DNA from 2 places in the Lysinibacillus sp. fkY74-1 genome. Region 2 is predicted to be linked to the other one. Evidence: riboswitches for the same ligand, from Rfam matches in the RefSeq annotation. Region 2 holds a riboswitch; the other holds the start of a gene.
What was found. A riboswitch is a leader RNA that binds a small molecule or an ion and turns the genes downstream of it on or off. The one in region 2 is predicted to bind preQ1.

Region 1: it holds a riboswitch for preQ1, as region 2 does, so the genes downstream of both, ACE1MS_RS02145 (QueT transporter family protein) here and queF (preQ(1) synthase) in region 2, are expected to answer to the same signal.

Annotation. Positions count from the first base shown of each region.
Region 1 covers NZ_CP170173.1:445,428-453,412, forward strand. The annotation lists gene ACE1MS_RS02120 (aminotransferase) at 1-241, shown strand, start outside; gene ACE1MS_RS02125 (FtsW/RodA/SpoVE family cell cycle protein) at 516-1,682, opposite strand; gene ACE1MS_RS02130 (HAMP domain-containing methyl-accepting chemotaxis protein) at 1,927-3,597, shown strand; gene ACE1MS_RS02135 (L-threonine 3-dehydrogenase) at 3,945-4,898, shown strand; gene trpB (tryptophan synthase subunit beta) at 5,080-6,243, opposite strand; T-box leader at 6,303-6,503, opposite strand; gene ACE1MS_RS02145 (QueT transporter family protein) at 6,570-7,055, opposite strand; PreQ1 riboswitch class I at 7,062-7,106, opposite strand; gene ACE1MS_RS02150 (transcriptional regulator) at 7,471-7,695, opposite strand.
Region 2 covers NZ_CP170173.1:2,527,549-2,535,533, reverse strand. The annotation lists gene ACE1MS_RS12300 (M13-type metalloendopeptidase) at 96-2,450, opposite strand; PreQ1 riboswitch class I at 2,877-2,923, shown strand; gene queF (preQ(1) synthase) at 3,046-3,546, shown strand; PreQ1 riboswitch class I at 3,569-3,612, shown strand; gene queC (7-cyano-7-deazaguanine synthase QueC) at 3,666-4,325, shown strand; gene queD (6-carboxytetrahydropterin synthase QueD) at 4,328-4,801, shown strand; gene queE (7-carboxy-7-deazaguanine synthase QueE) at 4,794-5,522, shown strand; gene ACE1MS_RS12275 (VUT family protein) at 5,568-6,107, shown strand; gene ACE1MS_RS12270 (hypothetical protein) at 6,256-6,453, shown strand; gene ACE1MS_RS12265 (RidA family protein) at 7,190-7,582, shown strand; partial or broken gene ACE1MS_RS12260 (transposase) at 7,900-7,985, opposite strand, start outside.

The sequences.
Region 1 (7,985 bases), 2.1 Mb from region 2:
CAGAGGTTTATTAATTGGGATTGAGTTAGTAGTAGATAAAGTCTCGAAAGAACCTTTACCAGTGGAGAAGGTAAATGCTGTTATTGCTGCATGCAAAGAACAAGGGGTGATTATTGGGAAAAATGGGGCAACAGTAGCCGGCTTTAATAATGTTCTGACACTATCACCACCACTAAATATTGTGCAAGCAGATCTTCAGCGCATACTTGATGTGGTCGTTGAGAGTTTAAAGAAGCTTTAATAAATACTATTGGTTCTAAAGGACTCTAAATAAGAGCTTTTAGAACCTTTTTATGAAATCAGAAAAAGGTTCAATCAATAAAATAACAATCAATTTATGTAAAATAATACTGGAAAAAGGTGAACTGTAGTTTATAAAATTTTTTTGATAATTATCTATCAAAAGTGTCCTGGCGAGGGATATTCTTTTAATTACTTCTTTTTAAACGAACAATCAATCAGAATAATCCCTTTTTATCTAGCAAGTAGAGAAAATCCTTCTCTACTTGCATCTCTTAGTCTTCTCTTTTAAACATATACCCCTTATAGGATTTATGAATAATCATGACAATTCCCATTAGCATGAAATTTGACAAAAGTGAGCTGCCCCCGTAGCTTAAAAAAGGCAAAGTAACTCCCGTGACTGGTAAAAGTCCAAGGGTCATGCCAATATTTTGAGTAATTTGGAAGGCTAATAAGCTTGATATTCCTGCGCCCATTAATGTCATAAAAGGGTCTTTTGCTTCAACTGTAATAAGCACAATCCTGTAGATGACAAAAAACAGTAAAGCAATGACGAATGCACCGCCAGCAAACCCTAATTCCTCAGCAATAGTAGAAAAAATAAAATCAGTATGTTTTTCTGGTACATAAACATTGTTATTCAGATAGCCTTTTCCGATAAATTCACCCGATCCAATGGCTAAAAAGCCCTGGCGTACTTGAAACGAAGAATCTATGTAATCATAAGGCTGCAGCCAACCATAAATACGAGATACTTGATGTCCTGATAGGGCACCTAAAATTTTTTCCGTGAAAAAATCATTAAATCTGACATAAAGTACTACAACTGTACTGATAAGAACTAGAGGAATGGCCGTAAACACAATCAGTAACTTTCTATGAATACCCGAAAAAAGTATCATGGGTAGAATCATTGCCATGTATAACATAACCATGCCTGTGTCGGGTTGTTTATAAACAAGGAGCGATGGAGGAAGGACGATGAGTCCGATTTTTACTAATAGCCATAAATCAGCTAGATAAGAGGGGCGTCCATTTTTCTCTTGATGAGAGATAATGACTTTACTCACAACAATTAAAAAGGCGAATTTTAAGAACTCAGATGGCTGAAGGGAGCCTAGAAATGGTATTTGATACCAAGATTTAGCCTCGTTTATCGTCCGTGCAATACTTTCTGGTGCTACTATGAGTCCAGCAGTGAATGCTACGGCTAATCCATAAAACGGCCATCCAATCTTTTTTAATTGTTCAATATCAAGTAAGGAAATCCCAAACATGATCATAAACCCAATGAGATAAAAGATAAATTGCTTCATAATGAAGGAACTGGTATATTGTCCGAAATTGACACTGCTAGAATGGACAAAAAGACAGCTAAAACCTCCAATGAAAAAGAGGCTCACAACTAAACTTCCATCCAATTTCTTAAGCTGCGACAAATGTAACACCTTCTTTCTATAGTTAATATTATAAACGCTGGTAATGTGTGGAAGGTTGCAACTATTTACATGATGCAAATAAAGGATATTTGTACATGTTGATTTGTACGGTAAATTACCTATATGGGATGAGTGAGTGGGCATAATTTCTTAATTCTTCGTCTAATCTTTACAAAAATATAACACTGGCTTTATATCTTCATACTATCATTATTGGTAAGAGTTGGAGGAGGAGCCAGAGATCATGCATTTTTTTCGTTTCATTAAGGTGAAGGACAAGTTACTTGTACTTATGATTGTTTGTGTATTATCGAATGTATTGCTAGGTGTATTTAGTGTGGATTATTTGAGAAAAATGTCGTGGCATGCAAGTGAGAGTTACAAACAGGGGCTTGTTCCAATTGGATGGCTAAATGAGCTGGAGGAATCGCAACGTCAATTAGATTTTATCGTTGATTCTGATGGTGATTATAAAAGAATGTCAGCCATTTTAAAAGACGTGGATAAGCCGTTAGACCATTTAAAAGGGCAAGAAATTGATAAAAAAATGAGTCATCAAATTAATAAGTATAAATCCTTGCTGGGAAAGCAGAGAGAAAAGATTGAGGGCTACCAGCAATTGAAACAAAGTGAACAAGAGAAATTTTATTCACAGACGTTTCTACCAATAAGTCAGGAAATTCATACATTATTAGAAGAAACTCAAAACTATCTTGTTCAACGAGCAAAAGACCAACAACAGTCCTATCAAGAAGATGTACAATTTGGTTATTGGCTGCTTGGTGGGGTGTGTTTAACAGTTGTGATGCTAGTTATTATTATAGGATTTATAGCAACAAAGGCAGTCAATGTACCTACACGACAATTGAAATCATTATTAAAGCAAGCTGAACAGGGTAATTTCACTGCCAATGCAAGTTATGTGGCTCATGATGAGCTAGGTGAGGTAGTGCTTTCTTACAATCAAATGGTCACAGAAGTGAAACGTTTACTCCATACAGTTACGGACAGTGCCTACGAAGTGGAGAAAATGACCGGGAAATTGCAGGAGTCCTCAGAGGAATCCTCTACAACAACATTAAAAATAGCTAAAGATGTACAGTCTATTTCAGATTCAACAGCAGCGTCTACTAATAAGTTGGCCTCCAATACATCATCACTAGAAGAAGTTTTAAATGATGTACAGGTCATATTAGAGAAAATTCAAATTGTGGAAAATTTCGCCCACAAAACTGCTAGAGATGCGGAGAGCGGTACTGAAATTGTGCAGGCCAATTTGGCGCAAATGCAGACGATTAAGCAAGCTGTCGAGAAATCCAATACAGCCATTTTTAATTTAGTTCAACGAGCATCATCTATCGATCAAATGATAGAGGTCATCGAAAGAATAACAGCTCAAACAAATCTATTGGCGTTAAATGCATCTATTGAAGCGGCAAGAGCGGGCGAGCATGGCAAGGGATTTGCAGTAGTAGCGAATGAGGTACGTAAGCTTGCGGAGCAAACCGTCCATTCTACACAAACTATTACATCCATTGTACAAAACATTCATTTGGATTCAAGCTATGCAGTGCAAATGATGGAGGGCGTTCTAGTGGCAACCGAGAAAGGCGTTACTGTAACAGGACAAACGGCTTCCAGTTTTGATCAAATTTTAGAAAAAGTACATACAATCAAGCCTTATATTATGGAAGTATCTTCTACAGTTCAAGAGATTGCCAATCATACAAAAAAAGTTAGTGATGATGCGGTTATGTTGACATCGTTATCTGATACGAATACAGTATCGACAAAACATGTTGCTTCTTTAACAGCCAATCAATTAACAGCACAGCAACATTTCCATAATTATATTAAAGAATTACGAAAGGTATCAAAAGTGCTACAAATAGCCGTTAAACGTTTTTCAATATAATTTAGTCATTCATATCTTAATGGGCGATTGAATCTCCTTTGTAAAGTTAGCAAAGGGGATTCTTTTTATTTGCTCTAATAACTTGTTGGATGGTAGTTTTAAAATATGTCCTCTGTGAATATACAAATGTATTTGATATATTTTTGTAGCACAATAATTTAAAATGTTCATATACTGAGAAGTAAGGGATAGTATGTTTCTTTTATGAATATTTTTAATATAATTGTTGTATTTTCAAAACGAACACATTATAATGAATTTCATTGAAAGTGTTATTAAATCAATGTTTGTTAATATATTTTGTACTTTCCATAAGTACAATTGTTCACATGTGGAGGTTTTGAGAAATGAAAAAAATTATGGTTACCGGAGCACTTGGTCAAATTGGTTCTGAGCTTGTAGAAAAACTTCGTAGTATTTATGGAGAGGACAATATACTTGCTACTGACATTAGAAAGCTTGACCATACTGAGGGCCCGTTTGAGATATTGGACGTTACAGATGGACAAAGAATGCATGATTTAGCAAAGGACTTTGGTGCTGATACAATGATGCATTTAGCAGCACTATTATCAGCTACAGCTGAAAGAAATCCTTTGTTGGCTTGGAATTTAAATATGGGTGGATTAATGAATGCTTTGGAAGTTTCACGAGAGTTAAATATGCAATTCTTCACACCAAGCTCAATAGGGGCATTCGGACCATCTACACCGAAGGAAGACACACCTCAGGATACATTGCAACGCCCGACAACTATGTATGGTGTTAATAAAGTGGCTGGCGAATTATTATGTGATTATTACTTCAGCCGTTTTGGAGTAGATACACGTGGTGTCCGTTTCCCAGGTTTAATTTCTTATGTAACACCCCCTGGCGGTGGTACAACTGATTATGCGGTAGAGATTTTCTACGAAGCGATTGAACAAGGTAAGTATACATCTTATATTCAAGAAGGTACGTATATGGATATGATGTACATGCCAGATGCTTTACAGGCAATTGTCGATTTAATGGAAGCCGATGGTAGTAAGCTTGTTCACCGTAATGCTTTTAATATAACAGCAATGAGTTTTGAACCATCGCAAATCGCAGCTGAAATAAAAAAACATTTACCGAACTTTACAATGAACTATCAGGTTGACCCAGTTCGTCAGGCAATAGCAGATAGCTGGCCAAACTCAATAAATATTGAAGCGGCACAAAAAGAGTGGGGCTTTAAAGCAGAGTACGATTTGTCAAAAATGACGGTAGATATGTTAGAAAAGCTAAAAATTAAACTGCATAAAAGAGCGATTTCATAATAGCGATTGAACGGATGATGTGATAGACTTCATCCGTTTTTTTTATGAAATAAATGGGGGATATATATTCTTATTGGAATAGATTCGTTTATACTTGTGTTTCAAGATCAGCAGACATTACATCATTAGTGAAAGTTGAAGAGCGATTTCCGGTTTAGGAAATCGCTCTTTCAGGTTTAAATTATTTATTTAACATATGAAAAACTTGCTCAACGTCCTTATCGCCACGACCTGAGATATTAATAATAATAATGTCATCAGTTGTAAGAGTAGGCGCTAGTTTTAGTGCATGGGCAACTGCATGAGAGCTTTCGAGTGCAGGAATAATACCTTCTACCTTCGATAGCACCTGAAATGCCTCTAGGACTTCTTCATTTGTCACGGTAACATACTCTGCACGACCAATTGTTTTTAAGTGACTGTGCTCAGGTCCCGCACCTGGGTAATCTAACCCTGCGGCAATCGAGTATGTTGGTAGAGGGTTTCCCTCTGCGTCCTGTAGCACTAAGCATTTGAAGCCGTGCAGTTCTCCAGGCGTTCCTTCGTTAAGTGTAGCAGCTTGATCTGGCTCTATTCCGATAAGACGAACATTTTTATCAGCAATAAACTCTGCGAATGCCCCTATAGCATTACTTCCACCGCCAACACAGGCTAGGACAGCGGTTGGTAGTTTTCCTTCTTTCTCCAAAATTTGCTCGCGGCTTTCGCGGCTAATAACTGATTGGAAATGTTTAACCATTGAGGGGAATGGGTGCGGCCCAACAGCAGAGCCTAATAAATAAAATGTCGTTTCGTAGTTTGCCACCAAATCAGCGAATGCTTCATCAACGGCATCCTTTAAACGTCCTTGCCCCTTATCAACAGCTACTACCTTTGCTCCAAGAAGCTCCATTCGAAATACATTTAATGCCTGACGTTTAGTATCCTCTAACCCCATATAAATAGTACAATCCATCCCGAACATGGCACAGGCAGTAGCGGTTGCCACACCGTGTTGTCCTGCACCGGTTTCAGCAATAACGCGATTTGCTCCCATACGTTTTGCTAATAAAATTTGACCCAATACATTATTGATTTTATGTGAGCCCGTATGGTTAAGATCCTCACGCTTTAAATATATTTTTGCGCCAGCCAATTGCTTTGTTAAATTTTCTGCAAAATAAAGAGGGGATTTGCGACCGACATATTCATTGAAATAATAATTCAATTCTGTATTAAAGTCTGCATCATCTTTGAATTTTTGGAAATTTTCATCCAAAATAGTTAATACATGCTGAAGCTCCTCTGGAACGAAGCTTCCACCAAATTCTCCGAAATATCCTTTATTCTCTGCTACTGTACTCATCTTTTCTCGACTCCTCTACGCTCATTTTTTCATAAAAAAAAGCCACTCCAATCCTCTGTAAAAAGGACGAGTAACCGTGGTGCCACCTTTATTCGCAATTGATGTGCGCTTTCTAACTCCGATAACGGGGAGCCAATCGGCCTTACATTGGAGTAAGGCTGCTCTGAAGTCCATTCACAAGTACGTACTACTGGTTTACACCGACCACCAGCTCTCTTTAAGTAACGATGTTTGCTACTACTCTTCTTCTTCGCATTTATTAGAAAGAATTGTAGAATGTTTTCAGAATATTGTCAAGAAAAAAAGACGAATCTTGTAAGACTCGTCTATTCAATCATCTCTTTAAAGTGAAGGCGTTTATTGAGTATATACATAATAGGTGCACCCACCGCTAAAACAACGAATTCACCTGCTGCCACCGTTAGCCAAGTCCAAAAGAATGGTAGCTCTAAGGCTAAATTCAATTCAAAGGCAATTATAAACATTGTACAAGTAAATAAGAATGTATTGATGATTAAGCGTGCCCAAATATTTTTAACAAATTTACAAATCAAAATGAACAAACCCAATGTAATCATAGAATGTCCAACACCAAATACTAAGTCGTAGATACCAAGTGGTGAAAAGATATTAGCAATAAATACTCCAATTATGATACCAACGGCAAAGCGTGGATTAAAGGCCACTAAATGGTTAAAAATTTCAGATACACGGAACTGCACCTCTGTAAAACCAAATGGTGCAACAAGCATCGTCACAGCAATGTATAGAGCTGCAATAATACCACTTGCTGCTAAAAACTTTATTTTCATATTCATTTCTCCTTAGTTTTTTTTCGTGGGATGGTTACGAACCACGTAGAGCAAGTGCAATCATATCAGTATTCATGCGGGTTTGTAAATAACTATGTGTAAATAATGTGTAAAATAATAAAGCGGCTAAAATATTCATTGTATTTCTCATGAATTCAATTTATCAGGAATTAGAGCTAACACCAGAAGAAGGAACAGCAATTTTTTTTGCTAACAACTTACGTAAAAAGAAAGTTTCGAAGGTTGAAATTGCGTAGGGTGAAAGTAAAAGTGAACTAGTTAGACGATGCGCTGTGATATCGAGCCAATGACGGTATTTAGTACAAATTTTCAATTACAGGGAAATCACGTTGCAATGATTGGACTGCCATTTCTAGAATTAAGAATTTATGAAATAGTCGCCGTTGTTCAGGTTTCAGCATACAACGGAACGCTCCTTGTGAATGACTGGAACAACTGCCAATACACTATCAATCATAAATGTGCGCTTGGCTTGCCTTGTAAAACAATACGCCTGAAAGGAACCGCCAACAATTTTAATTATCTTGATACGCCTTTGTGACACTGTGCCGTCTTTAGCCATATACATCATGTTCAAAAATTGATTTCGCTGCATTGCTTTTATAAGTTGTTCTTTCATCATTCCACACCTCTCAAACAAGAACATTCGTTTGTGTTATTTTAGAACTGATGTTCGCATTTTGACAAGTATTAATTTGTGGAAATAAAAAAAGCCCATTATCAATTAAGGTAACGGGCATTTCATCTGAAGGTGTTGGAGGAACTTTCACTGTTACGACTACAGAGAAAGATGGATTCGGCATGTACGCGGTTGAAAATTATGCATTAGCAAAAATTCAAGAAGGGTCTAAAGTAACGGTTTAAGTGTATACAAAGGGAAAGATGATGTAGGATTCCCTACGATTACTG
Region 2 (7,985 bases):
TTTTAACAGCAACAATCTTAGTAAAGCGCCATACTCTTTCTCTAGACAGTCACTTAACTTTTTTATAGGGATGTAAGAGCTATTGAATTAGCTGATTACCAGATGGAAACTCGATCTTTCGGAGCTACATACATGCCATCTCCAGGCTTAATTCCATAGGTGTCATAGAATTCCTGGAAGTTTACAATCGTGCGGTTTACCCGAACTTTATTGGATGAATGTACATCATTTTTGCTCAAAATTGCTGCAAATTCTTTTGTTGTTGTGGATTTCCACATTTTTGCATTACTTTCGAAATATGCTTTAAAATCTGGTTTACTCATTTGAGAGACAACCTGCAGTGAAGCCGCCATTCCACCTAAATCAGCGCCATTCTCGCTTAATGTAAGCTGACCGTCATTCAAAACACCAGGAATAATCTCAATGGCATTATAAAACTCAATCAGCTTTTGGTTTTTCTCTTCGAATTTCTTAAAGTCTTCTTCTGTCCACCAGTTATTTGCATTTCCATTTTCGTCGTATGCAGATCCATTGTTATCAAATGCATGGCTGATTTCATGACCAATAATCATGCCAATGGCACCATAATTTTCTTCAGGTTTAGCGTTAATATCATAAAAAGGCGCTTGAAGAATACCAGCAGGGAACGTAATTTCGTTATTAAGAGGATTGTAAAAAGCATTAACGGTATAGACACTCGTTACCCATGCCGTTCTATCTACTGGTTTTCCTAGCTTAGCTTTTGTGTTATCAATGTATGCTTTGGTTACTGTGAAGGTATTAGAAAATAGCGAACCACCTTCGTCATATGTCTTGATAGTTACTTTATCTAATGTCGTATCCCACTTATCTGGGTAACCGATTTTAACAATCATTGTATCCAGCTTTTTAATTGCTTTAGCTTTTGTTGTTTCTGACATCCAATCAAGGGATTTGATTCTTTCCTCATACGTAGCAATTAATTTATCTACCATTTGTTCAACATCTTTTTTAGCTTTTGGTGAAAAATGTTCTTCGGCGAACAGTTGCTCCAAGTATCCGCTCATTGTGCTAGTTGTCTTAGCTATTGCGATTTCCTTATCTGTTTTTACGCCTGAAACTCCATATAACGTTGCAGAAAACTCATTAGCAGCATCTCCGAATTCATCTGACAACAGACCGCCAGTTGCCATAAGGAGCTGCAATTTAGAGTAAGCTTTCAGCACATTAAGGTTCTTTTCATTCAAGAGCTCCGCGCCTTTTTGCGCCAGCTTCACATCAAATACGATGACTTTATCAACACTGTCAACTTTCATCGAATTTAAAACTTGTTTCATATCTACTGTTTTGAACATGCTGTTAAATTGCTCGATTGTATAAGGGTTATAGTATTTCTTAACGTCGCCTTGTTCATGAGGGTCAAGTGATACGGAAGCTAAGCTTTTTTCCATTTCATAAATTTTCTCTGCTAGAGCAATTGCCGTAGATTCTTTTTCGCCCGATAGTACTAATAGTCTGGTCATATACTGAATATAGGCTTTTTTCGCGTTAGAGTCTTCAGTTACAAAACTGTTCTTATCCAAACCAGTAGCTAACCCAGTGTAATACAAAGCATTTTCACTGCTATTCTTTGCATCGTTCATAATGGCAAAGCTGAATAGTGAGCTTATACCTAATTCTTTCTCCAAATGAAGATCTGCTTGCACAAGTTCAGCAAGAGTTTTAGCTTCATCAATTGCTTTTACATATGTTTGAATGGGCTCAATTCCTTGTTTATTTCTATTGTTTGTATCCAATGCTGTCGAATAGAAATCGGCAATTTTCTGCTCTTTTGATCCTTTTGCAAATTGTTTGCCAGAGAGCTCATCTATTATCTTTTCGATTTTATCAGTATTCTGTTTTTGAAGCTCAGAAAATCCGCCGCCCATGATTTCTCCGACTGGAATAGTCGATTTATTTAACCATTCCTTATTGATGGCTTCATAAAAATCATCGTTTAAATGGGAACCTTTAAGTGTCCATATTCTGGCAATCAGGTTTTGGAATTCATCGATAGTAATTTCTTCATTTGCTCCTAATGTACCGTCAGGGTTGCCTGTCAGTATGCCTGCTTTAGTCAGTTTATCGATATCTTTCTTAGCCCATGTAGGTACATCAGTATACTCAACTCCAAATGTGCCACTGCGAAGATCATTTCCAACAGGCTTTGGCAATTCGCCGAATGCTCTGCTCAACATAACTAAAGCTTCAACTTTCTTCGCTGGCTCATTTTCTCGTAAATCTTTGTTTTTAGAGCCTTGTATAATTGCCTCCTTATTTAGTCCTGGTTGATAGGTATCTGCAGCTATCAACAAGGTTTTAACAATTTCTCCTCTTGTCGCAGGTGGTGACTTTTCATCAGCATACACCGCTACACTTACGGACAGGACCATTATGACGGTCATGAGTAAGGATAAAAACTTCTTTTTCATGTTCGTGCTCCTTCACAGTAAATTTGTATAAATTAAGGTAATTGGGTAGATTTTAGAATTTCTACCATTTGTCCATTGTAGTTGATTTATTTCAGTTTGAAAATATGTTAGGAGCTTTTTCATTTTAAGGGAGCATTATCTAGCTAATTTTGCGCTAATAGAGCTGAGAAAGGTCACTTCTAACCGACTATAATAGTATTACTTTAGAGTGGATTATAGGATTTAAGTAATACTACACTCAGGTTTTATTTTTTACGAATAGTAATGAAACTATGCCCAGCTAAGATTTTATGAGCTGCTAAAATATAGCCTAGAATGACAGTGTAATTTCAGAAGAAGCAATTCTGGGATTTTGTATGAAAAAATCTATTTGACGTTTCGTACTATTTTTCGTATTATATGGAGGAAAAGAATGCCCGAACTTGATCGGGAGAGGTTCATAGCTGATACCCTCTATAAAAAACTATGGAAACATGACAATTTGCCATGTCCATATCGGACGTGGCTTTTTTATGTTTAGACGTATGTTTTAATAGATGAATTGGTAAAGCCTCTCTTGAAAGTGTTGGGAAACATTTTACAAGGAGGTTTTTTTATGTCTGGTCGAAGTCATGAAGAAGGACTAAAGGATTTAACATTATTAGGTAATCAAGGAACGAACTATTCATTTGAATATGCACCTGAGGTATTGGAGGCAGTAGATAATCTTCATTCCAATCGCGATTATTTCGTTAAGTTTAATTGTCCAGAGTTCACTAGTTTATGCCCGCTTACCAATCAACCTGATTTTGCAACGATGTACATCTCGTATATTCCAGACAAAAAAATTGTAGAGAGTAAATCACTAAAGTTGTATTTATTCAGTTTTAGAAATCACGGTGATTTCCATGAAGATTGCGTTAACATCATTATGAATGACTTAATTACATTGCTTGACCCTCGATATATCGAGGTTTGGGGGAAGTTTACGCCACGTGGGGGGATTTCAATCGATCCGTGGTGTAACTATGGGAAGCCAGAGACTAAATATGAAGAAATCGCAAATTACCGTTTAATGAACCATGACCTTTATCCAGAAAAAATTGATAATCGATAACGAGAAATTAGTTAGTCCAATCAAAAAAGAGGTTTTTAGCTACCCTCTTAAAAAAACTAAGGAGAAAGCAGCACCTTTTCTTAGCGTGCTGTTTTTTCCATCAAAGGGAGTTTTTATAGATGAAGCAGGAGAAAGCAATTGTTGTATTTAGTGGAGGTCAGGATAGTACAACTTGTCTGTTTTGGGCAAAAGAACGTTTTGCAGAGATTGAGGCCGTGACTTTTAATTATGGACAAAGACATCGCCTTGAAATTGAATGTGCGGAACAGATAGCAGAGGAGCTTGGTATTAAGCATCACATACTTGATATGACCCTCTTAAATCAGCTTGCTCCGAATGCATTGACACGACAAGACATTAAAGTGGAAGACGGTCAAAATGGTGAGCTTCCATCGACATTTGTACCTGGACGAAACCTTCTTTTTCTTTCATTCGCTGGTGTTTTAGCAAGTCAAATAGGAGCCAAGCATATTGTAACTGGTGTATGTGAAACGGATTTCAGTGGATATCCGGATTGCCGAGATGTTTTTATTAAGTCCTTGAATGTAACGTTAAATTTATCGATGGATAATTCCTTTGTGATTGATACACCGTTAATGTGGCTCAATAAAGCGCAGACATGGGAGCTTGCCGATCAGTTTGGGGCTCTAGAATTTGTTCGGGAAAGAACATTGACTTGCTATAACGGAGTAATCGCAGATGGTTGTGGGGAATGCCCCGCATGTAAACTGCGAAAAAAAGGGCTTGATGAGTATCTAAGCTATAGGAAGGAGTTTTAAGCATGTCAGATTTTAAAATCGTCGATAAGCTCCAAAAAATAGGGGTAGATATCCAAAGTAATCAATTGAACTATCATGCTAAGCGTGTGCTTGTAAGCAAAGAATTTACCTTCGATGCTGCTCATCATTTACATCATTATGAGGGCAAATGTAAAAACCTACATGGCCATACTTATCGTGTTGTATTGGGACTTAGTGGATATACAGATGAACGCGGCTTGATGATTGATTTTGGTGATATCAAAAGAATATGGAAACAAAAAATTGAGATTCATCTGGATCACCGTTATTTAAACGAAACGCTTCCACCTATGAATACCACAGCAGAAAATATAGTTGTTTGGATTTACGATACCATGGTAGTGGCCTTGCGTGATGAGCAAAGAAATAATGGTGCGCGTGTAGAATTTATCAGACTATATGAAACTCCAACAAGCTATGCAGAAGCGAGACGGGAGTGGATGGAAGTTGAGTAAGATACCTGTTGTCGAGATCTTTGGACCGACAATTCAAGGCGAGGGAATGGTAGTGGGCCAAAAGACCATGTTTGTAAGAACGGCTGGCTGTGATTATTCTTGTTCGTGGTGTGATTCGTCGTTTACGTGGGACGGTAGCGGAAAGCATCTTATTGTTCAAATGACAGCGGAAGAGATTTGGGCAGAGTTGAAGCGTCTTGGGGGTAATGGCTTTTCATATGTTACGATTTCAGGCGGCAATCCTGCACTTTATGCTAATTTAGAGGCGCTTATTGCCATTTTAAAAGAAAACAACATAAAGGTTGCGGTGGAAACACAAGGAAGTAGGTGGCAGAACTGGATGTACGACATTGATGAATTGACCATTTCTCCCAAGGCGCCTAGTTCAGGTATGACAACAGAGTATTCAGTGTTGGTGGATATTTTTGGAAAACTTAGATTGCAAAATAGTCATCACCATATTTCTCTAAAAATAGTCGTTTTTACTCAAGAGGATTACGATTTTGCTAAACAAATTCACCATCAATTTCCAACTATCCCCTTTTATCTTCAAGTCGGCAATGATGATCTCACAACGAATGACAATTCGCGATTAATGAAAAATTTACTAGATAAATATCATGCACTGATTGATAGCGTGTTGAAAGATGAGGAATTAAAGGATGTTAAAGTATTGCCACAGTTGCACACTCTTGTATGGGGAAATAAAAGAGGTGTATAGTGTGCCATTACGAAATGTCTATAAATGTATTAGAGGAGTACCAGAATGAGAATTTTATTTTATTTATTATCGATTATCATCGCTAATGTGGTAACAGCAGCATTTGCGCCATTACAGTTTGGGATGTTTATTGTTCCAATGGGGACGCTTTTAATAGGGGCGACCTTTATTTTCAGGGACCTTGTGCAAAATAAATATGGTAGAACAAAGACATATTTCTTTATCGTTACAGCTTTAATTTTATCAGCAGTAGTGTCATTCATACTCGGGGATACACTTTTAATTGTGGTAGCATCGGCTGTCTCATTTGTTGTGGCTGAAACAGCTGATACAGAAATCTATAGTCGACTGAAATTACCAATGGCTTGGCGAGTGCTTTACAGTGGAATCGTGGGAGGGTTTTTGGATTCTGCAATCTTTGTAGTCATTGGATTGAGTCCACTTGGAGCTAATATATTGCCTTGGGAAGCAGTACCTGCCGCTATTGTAGGACAAATTATAGTGAAGACGATTATACAAATGTTCGGAGCCCTAATTCTTGGTCAAGTGGGATCATTAAAAGAAAAACGTCTTATTTCAGGTTAATTCTTTGTAGAAGAGGCTACTCGTTTTCTGTGGGAAAAGTGAGTAGCCTGCAAAGAATAATCGTTATAACACATTGACATTTTCCATTTTAATACCAAATCGAAATCTAGTATGCTACAATCTTGTTTAAAGACAGGAGGTTTAGGATTTGAATAATTATAATAATGGAGATATTATATTTAGTTTATTTTCGATAGTAGGACTGTTGTTTTACATAATTCCGATTATTTTTATAATTTGGTTTGCTATTAGTACGATTAAGCAACTAAAAAGACAAACAAAATTATTAGAAGAAATGAAAGACAGTATAAATTATATCAATGGACATCCGACACGTAGTAAATGATAATGCCCTAAAAACTATAAAAAACGATGAAAAAAAAACAGGTACTCGAATGAGACCTGAATTTTTTAGAACGGTAATCGCTATGAACTTGGGGATGGAATAAAGGGTTTAGGGTTTAGTCACATTAGTGTTCATAGCGATTCCCCCCTTACAAAACATATTATTTACTTATTTTGTAAATTGTATACCTTACTTGATGTAAAAAGAAAAGAATATCATGCCAGTACATATAAGCGCACTTCAATCATGGTTTTTATGCTTACAGCACCTATTGGAAGTTTGTTGAAAAATTGTAGAGGATGATATGGTATACTGTGAATGAACACGCATACTAACAAAAAAACTAGGTACTCCACAAAGAGAGTACCTAGTTTTAATTGTGAAAAAAGGAAGGGCCACTTGGGATGGAGTAACCCTAGTAACAATTTCGGAGGTGTAAGGCTAATTTAGCTTTACACTATTAAGTATATGTTAGATTCGCTATGTTTAAATAGTTAATTGCCTCAGAGTCTTAAAAAGAAAATTCTTAATAATTTCAGTTATAAATTGAAAAAGAGGGATAGAAATGGTAATATGGCAATAACTTTAGGTAAAGGGGAGAAAGCTTATGAAAAAAAGATCTATCCGTTTTTTAAGCATGGGCATTGGATTCTCCACTGCTGTTTTTTTCTAGAATAGTTGAACAAGGGATAAGTCTGCACTTTTTTAGAAAAAAAGAACCTAAAGGAGATTCAACATGAAATCAAAACTAGTGCGTAAAAACCCAATAAAGGCACCAAAGCCTGTAGGGAAATATAGTCATGTCACAATTATTCCAAAAGATGCAACAATGTATGTTTTTTCTGGTCAAATTGGTTTGGACCAAGATGATCAATTACCACAGACATTAGATGAACAAATAACAAATACCTTTTATCATATTGAAACGATTTTAGCTTCAGAGGGAATTGATGCCTCTCACATTGTAAAGGTCAATATTTGGGCTACAGAGGAAATAGATTGGGATTATTTCGACGAGCAATGGCAAGGTATGTTTGGCGATTCCTATCCATCAATGACCATAGCCTATGTATCAGCACTAGGTTTGCCAGAGATTAAAATAGAGCTTGATATTTGGGCTGCTAAATGATTTGTCATTATCGTTTATACCCTTAAAAGTTCATTTTACGAAGACAGTTGGAAGGAAGGGCTATTCTGCCACCGAAAACAGACCATCCACCGTGAAGATTGCTTGCTTAACTTTATTTCATTGTAAAATTTAAAAACGAATATATCCTTTGAATATTGTCGTTTCAGACTGTAGACAAAAGCCGTTGAGAAGTTCATTCTCGATGGCTTTTGTCATTTTTCTTTCTCTTTCATATTCAATATTTGGTATATCATTGCTGTATCCAACATACTCTTCGAGCATAGATGCTCTCTTAAGCTGTCTGCCATGTCCAAGTAGCTAGTTTCTTTAACATGCGTGGAATCGATAAATAAATGGTCTGCATGGAGGAGTCCTTGATGCATAATCTCTTTTAAAATACCAT